Regions from separate parts of the Cupriavidus sp. CPT47-8839-RL05A genome, predicted to be linked through region 1. Evidence: predicted binding sites of a transcription regulator. Region 1 holds the regulator's gene; each other region holds the start of a gene.
What was found. Region 1 encodes sigma-54, which starts transcription at its own class of promoters, with help from an activator protein. Its sites were predicted from a motif close to TGGCANGNAANCTGCTTT; they were not measured.
Positions count from the first base shown of each region.

Region 1 (4,285 bases):
TCTTCATGCGGCTGCTGCCGCTGCTGCTGATGGCCTTCGTGGCGGGCAGCACGTTCTGGCTGGTCCAGATCAACTCCCCCAAGGAAGACCCGGCCGCGCAAAGCGCCAAGAAGCATGAGCCCGATTACTTCATGGACCGCTTCTCGGCCACTGAGCTGGCGCCGGACGGCAGCACCAAGATCCGCTTCACCGGCGAGCGCATGATCCATTTCGAAGATGACCAGACCTACGAGGTGACCCGGCCCGCCATGCGCGCGTACGAGCCGGACCGCCCGCCGGTCACCGCCCGCGCCGATATGGGCCGCATGAACGCCGAGGGCTCGGTGATCGACCTGTACGGCAACGGCTTCGTCATGCGCCAGCAGGGCGTGGACGTGTCCAAGGACCCGCAGCTGACCGCCGCATCCAGTTATTTCCAGCTGCTGGTCAATGACGACATCGTCAAGACCGACAAGCCGGTCAAGCTGACGCGCGGGCCGTCGGTGATGACCGCCAACGGCCTGATCTTCAACAACGTCACGCGCGAAGTACAATTGCTCGGCAATGTACGCGGCACCATCATCACCGGGCCGACCCCGGGCCGCGCGCCGGGGTCCTGAGCCCCGGCCCGGGGGCCGCACCAACCCGCACCAACGTACCCAGACGCCCTCAAGCAACCCTGCCAACATGACTGCTTCCCTGACGACATCGTCCCGTCGACGCACCGCCCCGGCCCTGCTCGCCCTGGCCATGGCCTTCGGCCTGCTGGCCCAGCCCGCCCTGGCCGAGCGCGCGGACCGCGACAAGCCGATGGTGCTGGAGGCGGACAACGCCAGCTACGACGACGTCAAGCAGATCTATACGCTGACCGGCAACGTGGTGCTGACCAAGGGCACCATGATCCTGAAGTCCGACGCCGCCGAACTGCGCACCGATCCCGAGGGCTACCAGTTCGCGGTGGCCACCGCCAAGCCGGGCAAGCAGGCCTACATCCGGCAGAAGCGCGAAGGCGTCGACGAATACATCGACGGCTGGGGCGACCGCATCGAGTACGACGGCAAGCAGGAGTACTCCAAGCTGATCGGCAATGCCCGCATGGCGCGCCTGCAGGGCGCCAAGCAGGTCGACGAGATCCGCGGCGCGGTGCTGACCTACGACAGCCGCAAGGAGTTCTACACGGCTGCCGGCGGCGGCAGCGGCGACGCCGCGGCCGCCAATCCGTCCGGCCGCGTACGCGCGGTGCTGTCGCCGCGCCAGGACCAGAAGGCCGGCGCCACGGGCAGCAGCGGCTCGCCGCTGGACCTGAAGCCGGCGCCCGCGCCTGCCAACAAACCCTGACGCCTGGCGCCGGCTGCGTGCATCGCATGCGGCCGGCGCCGGAAACGCCTGAACGCCAGACTGTGCCAATGACCGATACCGCAACCATCGCCGACAAGCCTTCCGTCGAAGCCTCCACCGTCCTTGCCGGCGGCAGCACCCTGGTCGTGCGCCACCTGAAGAAGCGCTATGGCTCGCGCACGGTGGTCAAGGACGTCTCGCTCGACGTGAAGAGCGGCGAGGTGGTCGGCCTGCTCGGGCCCAACGGCGCGGGCAAGACCACGTCGTTCTACATGATCGTGGGCCTGGTGGCGCTGGACGAAGGCGATATCGTGCTCGACGGCGACCACATCAGCGGCCTGCCGATCCACGAGCGCGCGCGCATGGGGCTGTCGTACCTGCCGCAGGAAGCCTCGGTATTCCGCAAGCTCAACGTCGAAGAGAACATCCGCGCGGTGCTGGAGCTGCAGCTGGACAAGGGCAAGCCGCTGGCCAAGGCCGAGATCGAGCGCCGCCTCGATTCGCTGCTCGACGACCTGCAGATCGCGCACCTGCGCAACAACCCGGCGCTGTCGCTGTCGGGCGGCGAGCGCCGCCGCGTGGAAATCGCGCGCGCGCTGGCGTCGTCGCCGCGCTTCATCCTGCTGGACGAACCCTTCGCCGGCGTGGACCCGATCGCCGTGGGCGAGATCCAGCGCATCGTCAGCTTCCTCAAGGCGCGCAATATCGGCGTGCTGATCACCGACCACAACGTGCGCGAGACGCTCGGCATCTGCGACCACGCCTACATCATCAGCGAAGGCACGGTGCTGGCCGCGGGCCAGCCCGAGGAAATCATCGCCAATGACGCAGTGCGGCGCGTCTACCTGGGCGAGAACTTCCGCATGTGATGCAGCGGCCTGCCATGGAGCGGCAGGCCTCTTCGCGGGCGCACGTGGGCCTGCCACAGCCAGCAGCGATCAGACCGCATAAGCGATAGCAATTTCCGTTCCAACAACGGAAAGATGCGCATAGAATAGGTCGCATGAAACCGTCGCTACAGCTCCGCCTTTCCCAGCATCTGGCCCTGACCCCGCAACTGCAGCAGTCGATCCGGCTGCTGCAGCTTTCCACGCTGGAACTGCAGCAAGAGGTCGAACAGGCGCTGACGGAAAACCCTCTGCTCGAACGTGAGAACGACTGGATCGAAAGCCCGCTGCGCGTTGCGGCCGACGGCTCGGTCAACCTGCAGAGCGCACCGGCGCCCGCGCCGGCAGAGCCGCAGGGCAATGGCGAGGCCCGCGCCGATGGCGCGGCTGACGACGACAGCTATGGCGACAGCGGCAACGGCGACGACTATGGCAGCGGCGACTGGAGCCTGGACGACTTTGCCCGCCGCCCCCAGGGCGACGAGGATGAAAAAACGCCGATGCAGCTGCGTGAAGCCGAGCCCACGCTGCGCGAGTACCTGATGGAACAGCTCACGCCGCTGAAGATCTCCGCGCGCGACAAGGGCCTGGCCATCTTCCTGATCGAATCACTCGACGATGATGGCTACCTGAGCGCATCGCTTGAGGAGATCTGCACGGAGTTGCCGGAAGAACTCGAGTTCGAGATCGAGGAAGTCCACGCCATCCTCACGCTGCTGCAGAGCTTCGACCCGCCCGGCGTGGGCGCGCGCAACGCCGCCGAGTGCCTGGCCCTGCAGTTGCGGCGCCTGACGCACCCGCAGCGCGAACTGGCCCTGAACATCGTGACCAACCACCTGGAGTTGCTCGCAGTACGCGACTACACGCGGCTGAAGAAGGCGCTGCAGGTCGATGAAGCGGCGCTGAAGTCCGCACACGAACTGATCCGCTCGCTGGCGCCCTACCCCGGCCATGCATACAGCCGCCCGGAGGCGGACTTCGTGGTGCCGGACGTGTTCGTGCGCAAGGGTGGCGGCGGCTGGATCGCGCAGCTCAATCCGGATGTGATGCCGAGGCTGCGCATCAATGACATGTATGCACAAATCCTGCGTGGCGCGAAGGGTGAGTCCGGCACCGCCGGGCTGCAGCAGAAGCTGCAGGAGGCGCGCTGGCTGATCAAGAACATCCAGCAGAGGTTCGACACAATCCTGCGTGTCTCGCAGGCCATTGTCGAGCGTCAAAAGAACTTTTTCAGCCACGGCGAAATCGCCATGCGCCCCTTGGTTTTGCGGGAGATTGCCGATACACTGGGTTTACACGAGTCAACCATCTCCCGGGTGACGACCAATAAATATATGGCAACGCCGATGGGTACTTTCGAACTGAAGTACTTCTTCGGCAGCCACGTGTCCACCGAAACCGGTGGCGCGGCTTCATCAACGGCCATCCGCGCCTTGATCAAGCAACTGATAGGAGCCGAAGACCCGAGGAATCCCCTTTCCGACAGTCGCATTGCCGAACTGCTGGGCGAACAAGGCTTCGTTGTCGCACGCCGCACCGTTGCCAAGTATCGCGAAGCCCTGAAGATCCCCGCAGTCAATCTCCGCAAGTCTTTGTAGCCGAGCCCACCGCCTGCCTGGTGAGGCTCTTTCAGAAGGAGAAGCGCTATGAACTTCAAGATCAGTGGACACCACCTGGACATCACGCCCCCTCTGCGTGAGTACGTGGAAACGAAGCTGGAGCGAATCGTCAGGCATTTCGATCAAGTCATTGGCGTTAGTGTGCTGCTCTCTGTCGACAACCATAAGGAAAAGGACCGGCGTCAGTACGCGGAAATCAATCTACATCTCAAGGGCAAGGACATCTTTGTCGAAGCGCATCACGAAGACCTGTATGCAGCGATCGACGCACTCGTCGACAAGCTGGACCGTCAGGTGATCCGCTACAAGGATCGCGTGCAAGGCCACGACCGCGAAGCGGTCAAGTACCAGATGGCCGCAGCGCAAATGCAGCAATGACCGTGCCCGGCAGCCCCGCAGCGGGCTGCTGAATCAGGATTGAACAGGCAAGCCGCGCCACGAAGCGCGGCTTTTTTGCGCCCT
Region 1 covers NZ_JBYTEG010000009.1:115,837-120,121, reverse strand. Annotated here, with positions in the region: gene lptC (LPS export ABC transporter periplasmic protein LptC) at 1-599, shown strand, start outside; gene lptA (lipopolysaccharide transport periplasmic protein LptA) at 667-1,317, shown strand; gene lptB (LPS export ABC transporter ATP-binding protein) at 1,386-2,186, shown strand; gene AC3WVS_RS13085 (RNA polymerase factor sigma-54) at 2,321-3,802, shown strand; gene hpf (ribosome hibernation-promoting factor, HPF/YfiA family) at 3,851-4,201, shown strand.

Region 2 (4,285 bases), on a different contig from region 1:
AACTGGTGCACATGAGCGGCGAGCAGTTCTCGAAGTTGATGTCGGACGCTGGGCACGGGCAGTTTTCGCGCCGCATGATGTAAGCGGCGCATTTTATTGGCCACTGAACGGCCGCCACGCGGTTGCGAACCCGCGTGGCGGCTGTTTTGCATGCTGGCGGGCGGGTGAGTGAGGCAGACGTTTCAGCCTGCAGGCAACGCCGGCACGCTGTCGTCCTTCAGGTCCACGCCCGAGCGGCCCAATGCCGCCGCGCCGCGCAGCAGGAAGGCCAGCCGGTCGGCGGCCTGCGCATACGGCAGGCCTTCGGGGCGCACGTTGGAGATGCAGTTGCGCTCGGCATCGGTGCGGCCCGTGCGCGGCGCATGGGTCAGGTAGATGCCAAGGCTGTCGGGCGAACTCAGGCCCGGCCGTTCGCCGATCAGCATCACCACCTGGCGCGCGCCCAGCAGCTCGCCGATCTCGTCGCCCAGCGCCACGCGCGACTGCTCGGCCACCACCACCGGGCCGATGCGCCATGTCGGCGGCAGGCGCGGGCGGGTGGCATCGAGCAATGGCAGCGCGTGCGTCTGCGTGGCCAGCGCTGACAGGCCGTCGGCAACCACGAACACCACATCGGGCGCCTCGCCAGGCCGTGCTGCGGCCAGCCGCGCGCGGCTGGCATCGTCCAGGCGCCGGCCCAGGTCGGGGCGCCGCAGGTAGTGCGCGCGGTCCGGCGCCGCGCTGTGCACGGCGAGGTTCTGTACCCCCGCCGCATCCAGCGCCGCGGTGACCGCGCCCACGTCCAGCGGCAGGTGCACCGCATCGCGCGCCTGCGCATGGGCCAGCCCGAAGGCCAGCACCGCATCGGTGGTCTGGCTGTGGCCGGTACGGCCCAGCGCTACACGCGCGCGCGTGAACTGGCGCAGGCGTTGCCACGGGTCGGCATCGGCGTTGGCGGGATCGGCGGGTGGCGGGCGTCTGTCCGTCATCGGCTGCACCTTACAGGCTGTGGGCCATCTGCAGCAGCGGCTGGCGCGCGGCGGGCTCGAGCAGCCTGCCGCTGGCATCGGCAATGCCCATGCGCTGCAGCCAGGCCTCGAACTCCGGCGCGGGGCGCAGCCCCAGCACCTCGCGCAGGTACAGCGCATCGTGGAACGAGGTGCTCTGGTAGTTCAGCATGATGTCGTCGGCGCCGGGCACGCCCATGATGAAATTGATGCCGGCCACGCCGAACAGCGTCAGCAGCGTGTCCATGTCGTCCTGGTCGGCCTCGGCATGGTTGGTGTAGCAGACGTCGCAGCCCATCGGCACCCCCATCAGCTTGCCGCAGAAGTGGTCTTCCAGACCGGCGCGAATGATCTGCTTGCCGTCGTACAGGTATTCGGGACCGATAAAGCCCACCACCGTATTGACCAGCAGCGGCGCGAACGCGCGCGCCACCGCGTAGGCGCGCGCCTCCATGGTCTGCTGGTCGACGCCGTGGTGCGCATTGGCCGACAGTGCGCTGCCCTGCCCGGTCTCGAAGTACATCAGGTTGTCGCCAACGGTGCCGCGCGCCAGCGCCTGCGCGGCGTCGTGCGCCTCGGCCAGCAGCGCCAGGCTGATGCCGAAGGCCGCGTTGGCGCGCTCGCTGCCGGCCACCGACTGGAACACCAGATCCACCGGCGCGCCCTGCCCGATCGCGCGCAGGGTATTGGTGACGTGGGTCAGCACGCAGGATTGCGTGGGGATGTCGAAGCGGCTGCGCAGCTCGTCGATCATGCGCAGCAGCGAGACGATGGCGCCCAGGTTGTCCGAAGCCGGGTTGACGCCGATGGTGGCATCGCCGCAGCCATAGAGCAGCCCGTCGATGATCGACGCGGCAATGCCCTTGGGATCGTCGGTCGGGTGGTTGGGCTGCAGCCGCACCGAGAGCCGGCCCGGCAGCCCCACCGTGCTGCGAAAGCGCGTCACCACCTGGCATTTGCGCGCCACCGCCACCAGGTCCTGGTTGCGCATCAGCTTGCTGACCGCGGCGGCCATCTCCGGGGTGATGCCCGGCGCCACCCGCGCCAGCGTGGCGCTGTCGGTTTCATGCAGCAGCAGCCAGTTGCGCAGGTCGCCCACGGTAGTGGCGCCGATGGCGGCAAAGGCCGCGCCATCATGCCGGTCCAGGATCAGGCGCGTGACCTCGTCGTCCTCGTACGGCACCAGCGCCTCGGTCAGGAACTGCTTGAGCGGCACCTCAGCCAGCGCCAGCCGCGCGGCCATCCGCTCCTGCTCGCTGGCCGCGGCAACGCCCGCCAGCGCGTCGCCGGAGCGCGCCGGGCTGGCCCGGGCCAGCAGCGTGCGCAGGTCGGCAAAGACGTGGCGGTGGGTGCCGATGGTGTGGGTGTAGGCCATGCGTTCCGTTCCTGGACTCTGGGGAAAACGATGACAGCGGTGCGCCGGGCGCCTTGCCGGGCGCGATTCCCCCTAATATAGACAGCCTTTGCGTGTGCCGTGATGCCAACATCGCCTCAGCGCACACGGCCTGACTCAGGAACAACATCTGGATCGGCGAGAATTCAGAATAAATTTTGAGCAATTTGCATGCCGGAGACCTCGATGAAAGACCCCGACCCGACCACCACCCCGCGCTTGCTGCCGGCCGCGTGGTACAGCGTCGGCACCGTCGCCTACCTGCTGACCGCCCTGGCGCTGTGGACCGTGCTCCACGCCAACCTGGTGGCGGCATTGCTGTCCGGGCTGCTGCTGTACTCGCTGGTGGACGTGCTGGCGCCGCGCCTGCAGCGCCTGCACCAGCGCCACGACGCCCTGGCCGTGGCCATCCTGTCGGCGCTGATCCTGCTGGGGCTGACGCTGGCGGGCTGGCTGCTGGTGCGCTTTGTCAGTGGCGAGGGCAATACCCTGGACGGGCTGCTCAACCATGTGGCCGACATCATCGACCGCTCGCGCGGGCAGATGCCGCCGTGGCTTAGCGATGCGCTGCCCAAGGGCGTGGACGAGCTGGCCAACACGCTGATCGAGACGCTGCGCGAGCATGCCGCGATGGCGCAGAAGCTGGGCGCCGAGGTGCTGCGCACGCTGGTGCATATCCTGATCGGGCTGGTGATCGGCGCGATGGTGGCGCTGTATCGCGCGGTGGTTCGGCCCAATCGCCGTCCGCTGGCCGCGGCGCTGGTGGCGCGCGCACGCGCGCTGCAGCAGGCGTTCTCGCAGTTCATCTTCGCGCAGATCCAGATCTCCACCATCAACACCGTGCTGACGGCGATCTACCTGCTGCTGGTGCTGCCGCTCTTTGGCGTGCACCTGCCGCTGACCAAGACGCTGGTGGTGATCACCTTCGTTGCCGGGCTGCTGCCGGTGCTGGGCAACCTGATTTCCAATACCGCCATCGTGGTGGCCTCCCTGTCGGTGTCGCTGCCGATCGCGGTGGCGTCGCTGGTGTTCCTGGTGGTGATCCACAAGCTGGAGTACTTCCTGAACGCGCGCATCATCGGTGCGCGCATCCAGGCCGCGGCGTGGGAACTGCTGATGGTGATGCTGCTGATGGAAACGCTGTTCGGCATCCCGGGCGTGATCGCCGGACCGATCTTCTATGCCTACCTGAAGCGGGAACTGGCCGGCGCCGGACTGATCTGAGTGCCGCAGCCGGCTCGCCGCGGCGCTGGTAGGACCAATACCTGCTCAGGCGCCGTCCTGCTCCACCCGGCTGCGCACGAAGTCGATATGGGTCTGCATGGCGGTGCGCGCCTCTTCCGGGCGCCGCGCGCAAATCGCATCGCACAGCGTGCGGTGCTGCAGCAGCAGCAGGTCTGACGCGCCGTCGTCCTGTTCGCGCAGGCCGGTGCCATTGATGGTGATGTGCTCGCGCAGCATGCCGATCACGCTGGTATGCAGGTGCAGGAACATGGTGTTGTGCGAGGCCTGGGCAATGGCGTCGTGCAGCTGCGCATCGGCATCGGCCTCTGCCTGCTTGTCGTCGGCGGCGCGCGCGCGTTCCAGCTCGGCCATCAGGGCGCGGATCCGCTTCACGTCAGCGGCATCCGCGCGCAGCGCCGCAAAATACGCGGTCGCGCCCTCCAGCACGCGGCGGAACTCCAGGATGTCGTCGCGCAGTGCGGGGTGGTCGGCCACCAGCTGGCCCCAGGGCGAGGCAATGCCGGCGCGCAGCTGGTCGGTGGCGTAGACCCCGGCACCGCGCCGGCTCTGCAGCAGGCCGCGCGCGGCGAGGCGCTGGATCGCCTCGCGCACGGTGTTGCGCGCGACCTCGTATTGCCCGGCCAGCACCCGCTCGGCCGGCAGCCGCGTGCCGGGCGGCCAG
Region 2 covers NZ_JBYTEG010000011.1:63,110-67,394, forward strand. Annotated here, with positions in the region: gene AC3WVS_RS15195 (aminoacyl-tRNA deacylase) at 1-83, shown strand, start outside; gene eutC (ethanolamine ammonia-lyase subunit EutC) at 183-968, opposite strand; gene AC3WVS_RS15205 (ethanolamine ammonia-lyase subunit EutB) at 979-2,361, opposite strand; gene AC3WVS_RS15210 (AI-2E family transporter) at 2,566-3,603, shown strand; gene AC3WVS_RS15215 (FadR/GntR family transcriptional regulator) at 3,649-4,285, opposite strand, start outside.
Region 2: a site for sigma-54 is predicted at 2,539-2,556, ahead of AC3WVS_RS15205 (ethanolamine ammonia-lyase subunit EutB). Genes of this name have one in related genera too.

Region 3 (4,285 bases), on a different contig from region 1:
GGTCTGATGGCGCGGGCAGGAACTGGTCAGTCCAGATGTCCGCCACCGTCAGCGGCGCCTTGATGCCGAAGGCGCCGACGGTTTCATCCAGCGTTGCCTGCAGCCGTGCCGGCGTGGCCGCGCCCCAGCCGTCGCGCCGGGTGTCGGGCGTCTTCATGGTGCCGTCGACAATCAGGCGCAGGCGCTCAGTCTCCAGCGCCTGGTCGGCCAGCGGCTCGCGCGCCTTGACCGCGGCACCGCCCGCGGCGGGATCGGCAATGGCGTCGAGCCAGCCGCGGGTCGAGGCCTTGACGAAGGCCTTCATCACCTCCGGATCGGATGTCATGCTCTTGCGGTTGGCTACCAGCCCGTTGCCGTAGGACTTCATGCCGTAGTCCGAGAAGCGGAACACGGTGATCTTCTCTGGCCCCATGCCGCGCGCCTTCAGGTTCACCAGGCCGGTGAAGAAGAAGTAGGCGGCGGCATCGAAGTCGCCCTTGACGAAGCGCGTGTCACCGATATCGGGCGTGACGCTCTCCCACTTCACGCCGCCGGGGTCGAAGCCCTGCGCCCTGGCGAAGACCGGGAACAGCTTGCGCGAGGCATTGAACGGCTGGCCCAGGATGGACTTGCCGGCCAGGTCCGCTGGCCTGACGATGCCGCTGCCCTTGCGCACCAGGATCGCGTTCGGATTGAGGTCGTACTGGATGGCTACCGCCTTGAGCGCGGCGGACGGATTGGTGGTGTTGAATTCGATCATCGCCGCCAGGTCGGCCGAGGCGCAGTCATAGGCGCCGCCCGCGACCAGGCTGATGGCCGAAGCCGAGCCGTTGCCGGTATCGATGGTGACGTCCAGCCCGGCGTCCTTGTAGTAGCCGCGCTGGTGCGCCAGCAGGAACCCCGCGCCCGAGGCTTCCACCTTCCAGCCGAGATTGAACTTGAACTTCTGCAGCGAGCCCGCCGCGCGGACATGGGGCACCGCGAACGGGGCGGCGGCAAGCAGGGCGGTGGCGCCAGTGGCGCGCAGGAAGGAACGGCGACGCATGTCTTTCTCCGGAACGAATGTCACTGGACGATGCGTGCGCGGGCGGGTGGCGCGAGTGCGGAAGGCGAGCGTGGCCTCCCGGGACGCCGGCACCATGCCGCGCCGGCATGCGGCCAGGGCATGCGCGGGGACCGTGCACATCATCGGGAGCAATTTCCGGGCGGCGTGCCGCTGAACGCTTCTACTCCGCTGCGGTTTCAGCAGGATCCGTGCCGGGCGCTGCGCGGCGCCATGCACCAAGCCGTTGCCCCGAATGCGCCATCACGGCGCAAGCCCCGGCGCAATCGCTGCGATCCCGGTGCAAAACCCCTGGCCCGGAACCTGCATGACCTCGGGCAAGAGTAGAAGCGTTCACCATCCGCGCGGGGCGTCGCAGACGCGCGCCGGATGGCCGGGAATTGCCCTTGAAGTCCGTGCCCCGCGCCATCGCGCAGGCTGGCACAGGCGACCTCAGGAGCGCGTTGTCCCGGCGTGCGTTGCCATGGGTGGTCTGCCTGTGCCGGCGAGGGGCCAATCCCTGATCCGCTTTGCACAAGGAACACCATGAGCCAACCAGACACCGCCTACGCCCTGGCCGAACTCCATCGCGAATCGCGCATGGGCGCGTTCGGTTCGGAAACCCGCCAGCGCGAGATCCGCCGCATCGACCTGTCCGACTACGCGCGGCGCAAGCCGCAAATCGCTGACGAACTGTGGCAGGCATCGGTAGACGTCGGCTTCTTCCAGATCGCCAACCACGGCATCGACCTGGCCAGCGTGCGCGAAGCCTTTGCCATGACCGAGCGCTTCTTCGCGCTGCCTGACGCCGTCAAGGCGCAATACCCGCTGCAGAAGGCCAACAACGCCGGCTGGGAAAGCCGCGCGCAGGTGCGCCCCTCGACCGGCACCCCGGACCAGAAGGAGTCCTACCAGATCACGCGCCCGCACATGGCCGGGCTGTGGCCCGGCGATGACGAACTGGAAGGCTTCCGCGCCACCATGCTTGCCTTCGAGGCGCAATGCTGGGAGGTGGGCATGAAGGTGCTGTCATGCTTCGCCGGCAAGCTCGGCTTTGCCAGCGACTTCTTCACGCAGGCGCACGATCCGCGGGCGCCGGACTACCAGAGCACGCTGCGGCTGCTGCACTACTACGCGATCCCGCCCGAACTGCGCGACAAGCTGGAGCTCTGGCGCGCCGGTGCGCATACGGATTTCGACTGCCTGACGCTGCTGTTCCAGCGCCCCGGCCAGGGCGGGCTGCAGGTCTGCCCCGGCAAGGAGATGGAGGCGCAGGCATGGACCCCGATCGACCCGGACGAGGAAGTCATCACCTGCAATATCGGCGACATGCTGATGCGCTGGAGCGACGACCGGCTGCCGTCGAACTTCCATCGCGTGCGCAATCCCGCGCCGGATGACTACATGGGCCCGCGCTACAGCATGGCGTTCTTCTGCCAGGCCAACCGCGGTGCGATGATCGAAGGGCCGGGCGGCAAGTATCCGCCGATCAGCGCGGGGGATTACCTGCGGCAGCGGGTGAATGCGAATTTCAAGGGGTATTGAGGCGCGGAAGAATTTCCATGCCGACGGTTTGCTCCCCTCTCCCGCTTGCGGGAGAGGGAGAACCCCGACGGGTTCGCAGGAGTTCTTGGTTCGCTATTCCTACCTTACGAAGCCGCCACCACCCCGCAAGCGATCCGCCCGCCCGCATTACCGGTCGGCTGCGTCTTGTAGTCGTCCGGGTCCTTGTGTACCACCACCGCGCGGCCGATCACCCCGTTGGCGCCCGTGCCAACGGTCAGGTCCGGCAGCAGCATGCTGACGCGAACGTTGCCGCTGGCGTCCGCGGTGACGTTGTTCATGTCGCCGGCATGGTGGTCGGGCATGGTCATCTGGCCGTGGGGCTTGCCGGTCGGGTTGAAGTGGCCGCCCGCGCTCATCGCATCAGGCGCGGAGCAGTCGCCCTTCTCATGGACGTGGAAGCCGTGCACGGAGTTGGGCGGCAGGCCGGTGATCGCCGCGGTCATCATCACGCCGCCGGGCTGCTGCTGGAAGGTCACGGTGCCGGCGGTATTGGCGCCGCTCTTGGGCTGGAGCGTGGCCGTCGCCTTGGCGCTGCTGCCGGTGCTGGTGCTGGCGGCGGACGCGCTGGCCGCAGACGAGGAGGTCTTGCCGGAGCCGGCGCAGCCGGCCAGTGCAATGGTCGCGGCAATGCAGGCCGCCAGGGGGGTAAGCACTTGTTTCATCGGACTCCTCTTCTTGTCATGATTTCGGAAGAAACAGTATAGGCTGGCCGGCGCCAGGCCGATTTCCGGTTTTGTCCTACATACCGCACTAACTGCGGATACTAGCCAATCACGCCATCAGGCCGCGACCGCCAGCCGCTGCTGTGCCGCACCAAAGTGCGGGTGGCGCGAGAACAGGTCCGCCGCCCAGTTGACGAACACCCGCACCTTGGCCGACAGGTGCCGGTTCTGCGGATACATCGCCGAGATCGGCAGTTCTTCGGTCTGCCAGTCGGTCATGACCTCCACCAGCCGGCCGCTGGCCACATAGGGCTCGGCCATGGCGCGCGAGACCCGTGCCACGCCGTGGCCTTCCAGCGCGCAGCCCATGTAGACATCGGCATCGTTGGTGGAGATGGCCGACGGCAGCAGCACCTCGCTGCGCTCCATGCCGCGTGCCATGGGCCATGGCATTTCACGGCCGGTGCGGTTGGAAAGGAAATTGACCGCCTTGTGCTGGGCCAGTTCGGCCAGGTCGTGGGGGATGCCGAAGCGGTTCAGGTAGATCGGCGAGGCGTAGAACGCCAGTTGCACATGGCCGATGCGGCGAGCCACCATGGATTCCTCGACCGGCGTGCCCACGCGCAGCACCACGTCCACGCCTTCCTGCAGCAGGTCGATCGGCTTGCCGTTGATGGTCAGGTCCAGCTTCAGGTCCGGGTAGGCCTGGAAGAATTCGTGCAGGTGGGGCACCAGCACCAGCTGCGCCAGCCCCGCGGTGGTGTCCACCGACAGCGTGCCGCGCGGCGAGTTGTTCTGCCGCGTCAGTGACTGCTCCGCTTCCTCGACATCGGCCAGGATGCGCACGCACCGTTCGTAATAGGCCGCGCCGTCGTTGGTCACGCTGATGCGGCGCGTGGTCCGGTGCAGCAGCTTGACGCCCAGGTGGGTTTCCAGGTTCTGGATCAGGCGGGTCAGCGTGGCCTTGGGCAAGTCCATCGATTCCGCGGCGCGCGCAAAGCTGCCGACGTCAACGACCCGGGTGAATGCCTGCATT
Region 3 covers NZ_JBYTEG010000007.1:113,007-117,291, reverse strand. Annotated here, with positions in the region: gene AC3WVS_RS10355 (ABC transporter substrate-binding protein) at 1-1,024, opposite strand, end outside; gene AC3WVS_RS10350 (isopenicillin N synthase family dioxygenase) at 1,568-2,566, shown strand; gene AC3WVS_RS10345 (superoxide dismutase family protein) at 2,671-3,249, opposite strand; gene AC3WVS_RS10340 (LysR family transcriptional regulator) at 3,367-4,285, opposite strand, start outside.
Region 3: a site for sigma-54 is predicted at 1,335-1,352, ahead of AC3WVS_RS10350 (isopenicillin N synthase family dioxygenase). Genes of this name have one in related genera too.